Regions from separate parts of the Micromonospora sp. DH14 genome, predicted to be linked through region 3. Evidence: riboswitches for the same ligand, from Rfam matches in the RefSeq annotation. Region 3 holds a riboswitch; each other region holds the start of a gene.

Region 1 (3,271 bases), on a different contig from region 3:
AGACGTGTTGGACCATCTCGCACAGCCCGACCCCGCCGGCGTGGGGGCACACCGGGATGTCGAACTTCGCGGCGAGCAGCAGCACGGCGACGATCTCGTTGATGCTGGCCAACCTGCCGGTGTCGAGCTGGCAGAAGTCGATGGCCTCGGCCTGGAACAGCTGCTTGAACATCACCCGGTTGTGGCAGTGCTCGCCGGTGGCCACGCCGATCGGAGCGACGGCACGGCGGACGGCGGCGTGGCCGAGGATGTCGTCGGGGCTGGTCGGCTCCTCGATCCAGAGCGGCTTGAACCGGGCGAGGGCGGTGACCCACTCGATGGCCTGGCCGACATCCCACACCTGGTTGGCGTCGATCATCAGGTTGCGGTCCGGGCCGAGGATCTCCCGGGCGATCGCGCAGCGGCGGATGTCGTCGTCGAGGTTGGCGCCGACCTTGAGCTTGACGTAGCCGTAGCCGCTGTCCACCGCCTCCTGGCACAGCCGGCGCAGCTTGTCGTCGCCGTAGCCGAGCCAGCCCGCCGAGGTGGTGTAGGCGGGGTAGCCGGTCCGGTCGAGCTCGGCGAGGCGGGCGGCCTTCGTGCCTTCCTTGGCGCGCAGGATGGCCAACGCCTCGTCCCGGGTCAAAGCGTCGGAGAGGTAGCGCAGGTCCGCGATGTCGACGAGTTGCTCGGGGGACATGTCGACGAGCAGCCGCCACAGTGGCTTGTCGGCGACCCGGGCGGCCAGGTCCCACGACGCGTTCAGCACGGCCGCCAGCGACAGGTGGACGACGCCCTTCTCGGGGCCGAGCCAGCGCAGCTGCGAGTCGGAGGTCAGGAGGCGGTAGACGGCGCCCATGTCCGCCGCCATCGTCGCCACGTCCAGGCCCACGAGGCGCTGTGCCTGGTGGACCGCCGCCGCCGCGACGATGTCGTTGCCACGGCCGATGGTGAAGGTCAGCCCGTGCCCCGCGAGCGGCGCGCCCGCGCCGTCGACGCCGTCGGTGTGCAGCACGACGTAGGCCGCCGAGTAGTCGCCGTCCTTGTTCATGGCGTCTGACCCGTCAGCGGTCAGGGAGGTGGGGAAGCGGACGTCCTCGACGGTGACGGCAGTGATCTGCGGCATGCGCTCCTCGCCCGGCTAGGCTAAAGATCAGATGATAACTAGGAGTATACGGACGGCTCGTTGAGCGCGTCAACGTTGTCGATCACTACGGACACCCAGACATATGATGTTTGTGTCGGGTGTCGGTCCACTGACCATTGTCAACACCGGCGCGGAGAATCGTGCCCCCGGTGCCGGCGTCCTCCGGGGCGGCGTGCGCGGCCCGGGTGGTGACGGTGGTCACCGCGCTGGCCGCCGACACGCCCGAAACCGACATGTGGGGTGTGACAACGGCTGCGTCCCTATATATGGTGTCGAGCGCAGCTGGTTCGGCCGCTCATCCGGCGCGGTCGAGGCAACAGGGAACCCGGTGGAAATCCGGGACTGTCCCGCAGCGGTGAGTGGGAACGACCGCCGTCATCAGCACTGGGCCACCCATCGGCCTGGGAAGCGACGGCCACTAGGAGACCGGCGAGCCCGGTCGTGCCCGCGAGTCCGAAGACCTGCCAGCGCGCCGCGTACCCGCACCCGGGTGCGCGGCGGTCCGAGGCCGCGTGGGACGGCTGACGCCACCTGATCCCACGCCGCGCCGGCGTGGCGTCCGTCGGTGTCTGTCTCCTCGCGTCCGGGCCACCAGGTCTCGAACTCCGAGGAGCGAGTGGTGACAGTCACCCAGGTAGTCCCGGCCGCCGCCGACACGCCCGCGCGGCGGACGCCGATGCGGGTCCGCAAGCGCGACGGCGCTACCGAGCCCGTGGACGTGAACAAGATCGTCCGGGCGGTCGAGCGGTGGGCCGACGACCTGACCGACGTCGACCCGATGCGGGTGGCCACCCGCACCATCAGCGGCCTCTACGACGGCGCCACCACCGCCGAACTGGACCGGCTCTCCATCCAGACCGCGGCCGAGATGATCGGCGAGGAGCCGCAGTACTCCCGCCTCGCCGCGCGGCTGCTGGCCGGCTACGTCGACAAGGAGGTACGCCGGCAGGGCATCACCTCGTTCAGCGCGGCGATCCGGGTCGGCCACGCCGAGGGTCTGATCGGCGACGACACCGCCGCGTTCGTCGCCGCACACGCCACGACCCTCGATGCCGCCGTCGACCCGGACGGCGACCGCCGGTTCGAGTACTTCGGCCTGCGCACCGTGTACGACCGCTACCTGCTGCGCCACCCCACCAACCGACTGGTGCTGGAGACCCCGCAGTACTGGCTGCTGCGGGTGGCCTGCGGCCTGTCCCGGACGGCGGACGAGGCGGTCGGCTTCTACCGACTGATGTCCAGCCTGGCCTACCTGCCCAGCTCACCGACCTTGTTCAACTCCGGGACCCGGCACACCCAGATGTCCTCCTGCTACCTGGTCGACTCCCCGCTCGACGAGTTGGACTCGATCTACGCCCGGTACGCCCAGGTCGCCAACCTGTCCAAGTTCGCCGGTGGCATCGGCATCGCGTACTCCCGGGTCCGCTCCCGCGGCGCGCTGATCCGGGGCACCAACGGGCAGTCCAACGGGATCGTGCCGTGGCTGCGCACCCTGGACGCGAGCGTGGCGGCGGTCAACCAGGGTGGCCGGCGCAAGGGCGCCGCCTGCGTCTACCTGGAGCCGTGGCACCCGGACATCGAGGAGTTCCTGCACCTGCGGGACAACACCGGCGAGGACGCCCGGCGCACCCACAACCTGAACCTGGCCAACTGGATCCCGGACGAGTTCATGCGCCGGGTCGAGGCCGACGAGATGTGGTCGCTGTTCGACCCGCACGAGGTGCCCGATCTGCCCGACCTGTGGGGGGAGCGGTTCGACGCCGCGTACCGGGAGGCCGAGGCGCAGGGCCGGTACGTGCGGCAGGTCCCGGCGCGGGAGCTGTACGGCACGATGATGCGCACCCTGGCCCAGACCGGCAACGGCTGGATGACCTTCAAGGACGCGTCGAACCGGCTGTGCAACCAGACCGCCGAGCCGGGCAACGTGGTGCACCTGTCCAACCTCTGCACCGAGATCGTCGAGGTGTCCAGCGACGCCGAGACCGCCGTGTGCAACCTGGGCTCGGTGAACCTCGCCGCCCACCTCGCCGACGGCGGCATCGACTGGGAGCGGCTGCGCGCCACGGTGCGGACCGCGGTGACCTTCCTCGACCGGGTCATCGACATCAACTACTACCCGACCGCGCAGGCGGCGGCGAGCAACCC
Region 2 (3,271 bases), on a different contig from region 3:
CCCGCCGTTTGGCCTGGGTGCCCTCGCCGGGGTCGTTGACGATGAACGGGTACACCAGCGGCAGGTCGCCGAGGACCGCGTCGGGCGCGCAGTCGGCGGCCAGGCCGAGGCCCTTGCCGGGCAGCCACTCCAGGGTGCCGTGCTTGCCGAGGTGCACCACGGCGTCCGCGCCGAAGCCGCCGTCCGCGACCGGCGCGGTCAACCAGCGGTACGCGGCCAGGTAGTGGTGACTCGGTGGCAGGTCCGGGTCGTGGTAGATGGCGATCGGGTTCTCCCCGAAGCCGCGCGGCGGCTGGATCAGCAGCACCACGTTGCCGAAGCGCAGCCCGGCGAGCACGACGTCGCCGCCGTCGGTGTACAGCTCGCCGGGCGGCTCACCCCAGTGTTCAGTGATCCGCTCGCGCAGCTCGGCCGGGACCTGGTCGAACCAGCGCCGGTAGGTCTGCCCCGGTACCCGCGCCTCGGCGCCGGCCAGCTGCTCGGGGGTGAGCCACTCCACGTCGTGGCCACCGGCGGCGATCAGCGCGTGGATGAGCGCGTCGCCGTCGGTGGGCACCGGGCCGTCGCCCAGGTGGTAGCCGGCGTCCGCGAGCGCGGCGAACAGCCGCACCGCCGACGCCGGGGTGTCCAGGCCGACCGCGTTGCCGACCCGGGAGTGCTTCGTCGGGTACGAGCTGAGCACCACCGCGACACGCTTGTCGGCGGCCGGCACGTACCGCAGCCGGGCGTGGCGCACCGCGATCCCGGCGACCCGGGCGGCCCGCTCGGGGTCGGCGGCGTAGACCGAGAGCCCGTCGGCGTCGATCTGCTTGAACGAGAACGGCACGGTGACGATCCGGCCGTCGAACTCGGGGATGGCCACCTGCATGGCGGCGTCCAACGGGGACAGCCCGGCGTCGCTGTCGGCCCACTGCGCCCGGGTGCTGGTGAGGCAGAGCGCCTGGATGACCGGCACGTCCAGGGCGGCCAGTGCGCCGACGTCCCAGGCATCCTCGTCGCCGCCGCCGGAGGCGTCGGCGGCGACCGCACCGCCGGCCGCGAGCACGGTGACCAGCAGCGCGTCACAGCGGGCGAAGAGCCCGAGCGGGCCGGCGTCGGCGGTCAGCCCGCGCAGGGAGCCGCAGAAGATCGGCAGCGGGTTGCCGCCGGCCGCCCGGACCGCCTCGACCAGCACGTCGATGAAGCCGGTGTTGCCGGCGAGGGCGTGTGCCCGGTAGAAGACGATTCCCACTGTGGGCCGGTACGGGTCGGCCAGGTGCGCGCCGTGCACCCCGTACGCCGGGGTACGCGCGGGCGGGGCGAACCCCTCGCCGGTGAGCAGCACCGTGTCGGAGAGGAACCGCGCCAACTGTCCCAGGTTGTCCGGGCCGCCCTCGACCAGGTACGCCAGCGCCTGGGTCGCGACACCGGACGGCACTGTGGAACTGGCCATCAGCTCCGCGTCGGGTGTCGCCTCGCCGCCGAGCACCACCGTGGGCACGCCGGTGGCGAGCACCGTGGCGAGGCCGTCGGGCCACGCCTGCCGGCCGCCGAGCAGGCGTACGACGACGAGGGCGACCCCGTCGAGCAGGGCGGGCACCTCCTCGAGGGTGACCCGCGCGGGGTTGGCCAACCGGTAGTCGGCGCCGCTGGCGCGGGCGGCCAGCAGGTCGGTGTCGGCGGTGGAGAGCAGCAGGATGCGCACGGCAGGCTCCGGAAAGTGACGTCGACGCGCTCGCCGAGGCGAACTGGCGACGTGGGATGGGCGCGGGGTTCAGCAGGCACCGCGACCCGGGCGGCTCACCGGCGCGGGGCCGACGGCGACGGGTGGCGCGGTGGGGAACTCAGCGGTGAACGGCGCGGGAGCGTGCGGATGCCGGCGCGTCGGTGCGGCCGGGTCGGGGCGCGGCGGGGCGTCCGCCGCTCGGTTCGCGACGGTGATCGTCGGTCACAGAGACGCCATGCGTCATCGGGTCCTCCTCGGGTGTCCACGCCCTGGGGTACGTCCCGACGGCCGAAGTATCCTGGCTTCCGGATCGACGCTCTCCCCCGGCCTTCCAACCGCAGACACACGGCCGTGACTCACGAGGGGGGATCGCTCCCCGGTGACAGTGGCGGGACCGCGTCGGATTCGCACCGACTTCCTTCACTGCCGTCAGGCTGCGAATGCTGCCACACCCCCGCGCCGCCGGTCAACGCCGGCTCCAGCGCCGCCAGGCGGGTGCTGTTCATCGAGTTTCACCGATTGGTGCGACCTCCCACCCGCACGTCGCAATGCCCCGCATCAATGCCACTCTCCCTTTGCTCTGCTTACCTATGTGCACCAGTCACTCTCCGTGCCCGGTGCCCATAGGTAAGCAGAGCAAAGGGATGACGCACCTACCCTGGCCTGCGCCGATCGTCCGGCGGGCGTTGGCAGACGGCGCCCTGGCCTAGGATCGGCGAACGCCACACCAGTGTCCGTGATCAATCTCGGAGGTCGATCACCATGGTCGCCCCGCAGTTCCACCACCTGGCCGGCCGGGTCTGGCTCTGCCCGGGCGATCCCGACCCGGAGGCGGTCCAGGCTGGCGTCGCCTTCGTCGCCGACGAACGCGGCAGTGTGATGATCGACGCCGGGCAGAGCCCCGCGCACGCCCGCGAGATCCGGGCCGCGTTGACCGCCGCCGGCCTGCCGCAGCCGCGCTGGCTGGTCTACACCCATCACCACTGGGACCACGTCTGGGGCGCCTGCGCCTGGCCCGCGGTGGAGATCGTCGCGCACGATGCGGCCGTGCCGTTGCTGCGCGCCGAAGCCGCCCGGCCGTGGAGTCACCGCTACCTGGACGAACAGATACGCGCCGATCCTCGCCTCGGCCCGAGCTTCCGGGCCCGCGCACGCGCGATCGACTCCTGGACGGACTTCGTCGTCCTGCCGCCGACCCGGACCTTCGCCGACGTCGACGAACTGCCGGCCGGAGTCGGGCTACGCCACGTCGGCGGTGGGCACGCGCCGGACTCGACCGTCGTGCTGGTGCCGGACTCGGGCGTCATGCTGCTGGGCGACTGCTTCTACCCGCCGCCGGCACACCTGCGCCGACCCGACGACGGCCCCGACCTGGGCCTGGTCCGCCGACTGCTCCAGGACGACTACCTGTGGTACGTCTCCAGCCACGCCGAACCGATGACGGCCGAGCAGGCCCGGTCAGCCGTCGAGGCCGCCTGACCTCAGCGGGCGTGACGTTCCGGGTGGGCTCGACTCCAGGTCCGCATCCGCTCCGGGTAGCCGGTGCGCGCCGCCTCGTACAACGGC
Region 3 (3,271 bases):
GCTCGCCCGCCAGGCAGTAGACGGTGAACGCTTCGAAGTCACCTTCGACGGCGTCGCCTACCCCGACCAGGGGCTCACCCTCGACGCGGTGTTCGCCTTCGCCGCGGCGAAGGTAGCCGACACGACTGCGGCCAACGCCGTGTCATGGCTCGCCCAACCCGCCGTACTCACCGGCTACATCGGCGACGGCACCGAGGCGTACGCGGGCGCGACGGCGAAACTCGCCCTCGGCGCCCAGGTCCGCGGCCTCAACCCGACGGCGTTCGGCGGAGTCGACCTACTCACCCGCCTCAACGGCCTGCTGACACCATCGGGTCGATACTCCGACCGTTCCGCGTTCGGCGACTACAGCAACGCGTTCACTCAGTCCTTCGCGGTGCTGGCGCTGGACCGCGCCGGGGGCGCACCACCGGCGGCGGTCACGTTCCTGGCCGCGAGCCGGTGCGCCGACGGCGGTTTCCCGCTGCTCTTCGGGAAGGCGACCTGCGTCAGCGACGTCGACGCGACAGCGATGGCCGTGCAGGCTCTGCTCGCGGCGGACCGGCCACTCGTCGCGGCCTCGGCAGCGCAGTGGCTCGTCTCCGTGCAGAACAGCGACGGCTCGTTCTCCGCGAACGGCGTGCCCAACGCGAACAGCACCGGACTCGCCGCCCAGGCGCTGTCCGCCGCCGGACGATCACTGCCGTGGCTGCGCGCTCGCCAGCACCTGATCAGCCTGCAGGTCAACTGCACGGGGGCATCCGCCAATCATGGTGCCATCGCGTACACCTCGGGTGGGTTCGACGCGAACACCGCCGCTCGGGCCACCGCGCAGGCCGTACCCGGCATGGCGGCCACCGGGTACGCGACTCTATCGGCCAGCGGTGCCCAGCTGACCGCGCCCGTCCTGGCGTGTGCGCCGTGGTGACCGCCCTGCGGGTGACGGCTTGCCGGCGGTTCGCGCTACTCTTCGCGGCCGTCGTCGCCGGCGCCGGCCTGGTCGCGGTCGATCCGGTTCCGCGTGCCGCGCACGCGGCAGCGTGTGCGCCGGGGGCGGGCGTCACGGTGGTGGTCGACCTCACCGCGTTCGGTCTCGGGGTGCAGACCGGCTGCCGACTCGGGGACCCGCCGACCGGCCTCGCCGCATTGCAGGGGGCCGGCTTCGCCGTCACCGGTACGCAACGGTGGGGGCTGGCATTCGTCTGTCGCATCAATGGCTACCCCCTCCCCGCCGCCGAACCGTGTGTCAACACGCCGCCCGCCAGCGCGTACTGGTCGTACTGGCACGCCGTACCCGGCGGCACCTGGTCCTACAGCACACTCGGGGCCAGCAGTTACAACCCCGCGCAGGGCACTGTCGAAGGATGGCGCTTCGGCTCCGGGCAGGCCCCGTCCATCTCCCCGCCGTAGCGGGCCTCGGCCGGGAGTCCGGGCACCCGGATTCCCGGCCGGCCCGGTGGCGGGCGGACGACAGGGAAACCTGCCGATGACTGCGGCCCTGAGGATCAGCTAGCAGGCCGTACGATGGGCGGCAGTGCTGGTTCGCCCCGCTGTCATGGTGTGGCGTCGTAAGAGGGAACCCGGTGCAAGACCGGGACTGCCCCGCAGCGGTGAGTGGGAACGACCGCCGTCATACGCACTGGACGCGTGAGCGTCTGGGAAGCGACGGCCAGTAGGAGATCGGTGCACGCCGGTCGCGCCCGCGAGTCCGAAGACCTGCCCGCACCGCGTACGCGTCCGCGTGCGCCGCCGTCGGCCTCTCGGGAGGGCCTGGGCGAGGCCCGGTCGTCGGCCGGTGCCCTGCCGTTTCTTCCCGTGTGGTCGGGGGTAGACCTCGAGGGAAGGACACCCGTCTCGTGACCACATCGTTCGGGCTGAGCACCGTGCTCGGCTATCCCCGCATCGGTCCGCACCGCGAACTCAAGCACGCCGTCGAGTCCTACTGGGCGGGCCGGATCGACGCGAACGCCCTCCAAGAGACTGCCGCCGGCCTCCGCGCCGACGTGTGGCGCACGCTGCGCGACGCCGGCCTGGACGCGATCCCGTCGAACACGTTCTCCTTCTACGACCAGGTACTCGACACCACCGTCCTGGTCGACGCGGTCCCCGACCGGTTCCGCCGCCTCGGCCTCGGCGACCTGGACACCTACTTTGCCATGGCTCGTGGCACGGAGCGGGAGCCGGCGCTGGAGCTGACGAAGTGGTTCGACACCAACTACCACTACCTGGTGCCGGAGGTCGGCCCCGGCACACCGTTCACCGCTCGGGCGGACAAGGCGGTGCGGGATCACGGCGAGGCGAAGGCGCTCGGCGTCACCACCAGGCCGGTGCTGGTCGGTCCGGCGACCTACCTCCTGCTGTCCAAGGCCACCGAGGACGCGCCCGAGGGCTTCCGGCCCTTCGACCGGCTCGATGACCTCGTCGCTGTCTACGAGGACATCCTCGGCGCCCTGGCCGGTGCCGGCGTCGAATGGGTTCAGCTCGACGAACCCGCGTACGCCGCCGACCGCACTCCGCAGGAGATCGCTGCGCTGCGCGTCGTGTACCGCCGGCTCGGTGTCCTGAAGCACCGGCCGCGGTTGTTTGTTGCGTCGTACTTCGGTGACCTCGGCGACGCGTTGCCGGCGCTGTTAAGCACGCCGGTCGAGGCGGTCGGCATCGATCTGGTCGCCGGGCCGGGCAACCTGAACCGCCTCGCCGCCGCCGGCCCACTACGCGGGAAGACGATCGTCGCGGGCCTGATCGACGGACGCAACATCTGGCGCACCGACCTGCGCTCCGCCGCCGCGACCGGCGCCGCGCTGACCGGCCTGGCCGACCACGTCGCGGTGTCAACCTCGTGCTCCCTGCTGCACGTACCTGTGGACCTGGCCGCCGAACCCGACCTGGACCAGGAACTGCGTGTGCGGCTCGCCTTCGCCCGACAGAAAGTCGACGAGGTCGTCGCTCTCGGACGCGCCCTGCGCGACGGCGTCGGCGTGCTACCCCCTCCCCCACCGGCGGCACCGGCGGCCTGGCGCAACGACGGAGTCCGAGCCCGCCTGGACGCGCTGCGACCCGAACACGTACGACGGGGCCCGTACGCCCAACGGGCCGCCACCCAGCAGGCCCGACTGGGTCTCCCACCGCTGCCCACCACCACCATCGGGTCCTTCCCGCAAACCCCGGAGCTGCGGCAGGCTCGCGCGGAGCACCGGGCCGGTCGGCTCGACGACACCGGCTACGCCGAGCGGATACGCGCCGAAGTCGCCCACGTCATCGCCGTGCAGGAACGACTCGGGCTGGACGTGCT

The links. Region 3 has a riboswitch for cobalamin ahead of metE (5-methyltetrahydropteroyltriglutamate--homocysteine S-methyltransferase). Riboswitches for the same ligand answer to the same signal wherever they lie in the genome.
Region 1: linked by a shared signal. The riboswitch ahead of QCZ28_RS18960 (ribonucleoside-diphosphate reductase subunit alpha) and the one ahead of metE (5-methyltetrahydropteroyltriglutamate--homocysteine S-methyltransferase) in region 3 are both predicted to bind cobalamin.
Region 2: linked by a shared signal. The riboswitch ahead of cobN (cobaltochelatase subunit CobN) and the one ahead of metE (5-methyltetrahydropteroyltriglutamate--homocysteine S-methyltransferase) in region 3 are both predicted to bind cobalamin.

Annotation. Positions count from the first base shown of each region.
Region 1 is NZ_JARVKT010000013.1:150,271-153,541, forward strand. Features, by position in the region: gene QCZ28_RS18955 (enolase C-terminal domain-like protein) at 1-1,105, opposite strand, end outside; cobalamin riboswitch at 1,393-1,610, shown strand; gene QCZ28_RS18960 (ribonucleoside-diphosphate reductase subunit alpha) at 1,803-3,271, shown strand, end outside.
Region 2 is NZ_JARVKT010000003.1:188,077-191,347, forward strand. Features, by position in the region: gene cobN (cobaltochelatase subunit CobN) at 1-1,684, opposite strand, end outside; cobalamin riboswitch at 1,997-2,126, opposite strand; gene QCZ28_RS06770 (MBL fold metallo-hydrolase) at 2,468-3,184, shown strand; gene QCZ28_RS06775 (hypothetical protein) at 3,187-3,271, opposite strand, start outside.
Region 3 is NZ_JARVKT010000012.1:74,101-77,371, reverse strand. Features, by position in the region: gene QCZ28_RS17630 (terpene cyclase/mutase family protein) at 1-907, shown strand, start outside; gene QCZ28_RS17625 (hypothetical protein) at 901-1,389, shown strand; cobalamin riboswitch at 1,501-1,718, shown strand; gene metE (5-methyltetrahydropteroyltriglutamate--homocysteine S-methyltransferase) at 1,836-3,271, shown strand, end outside.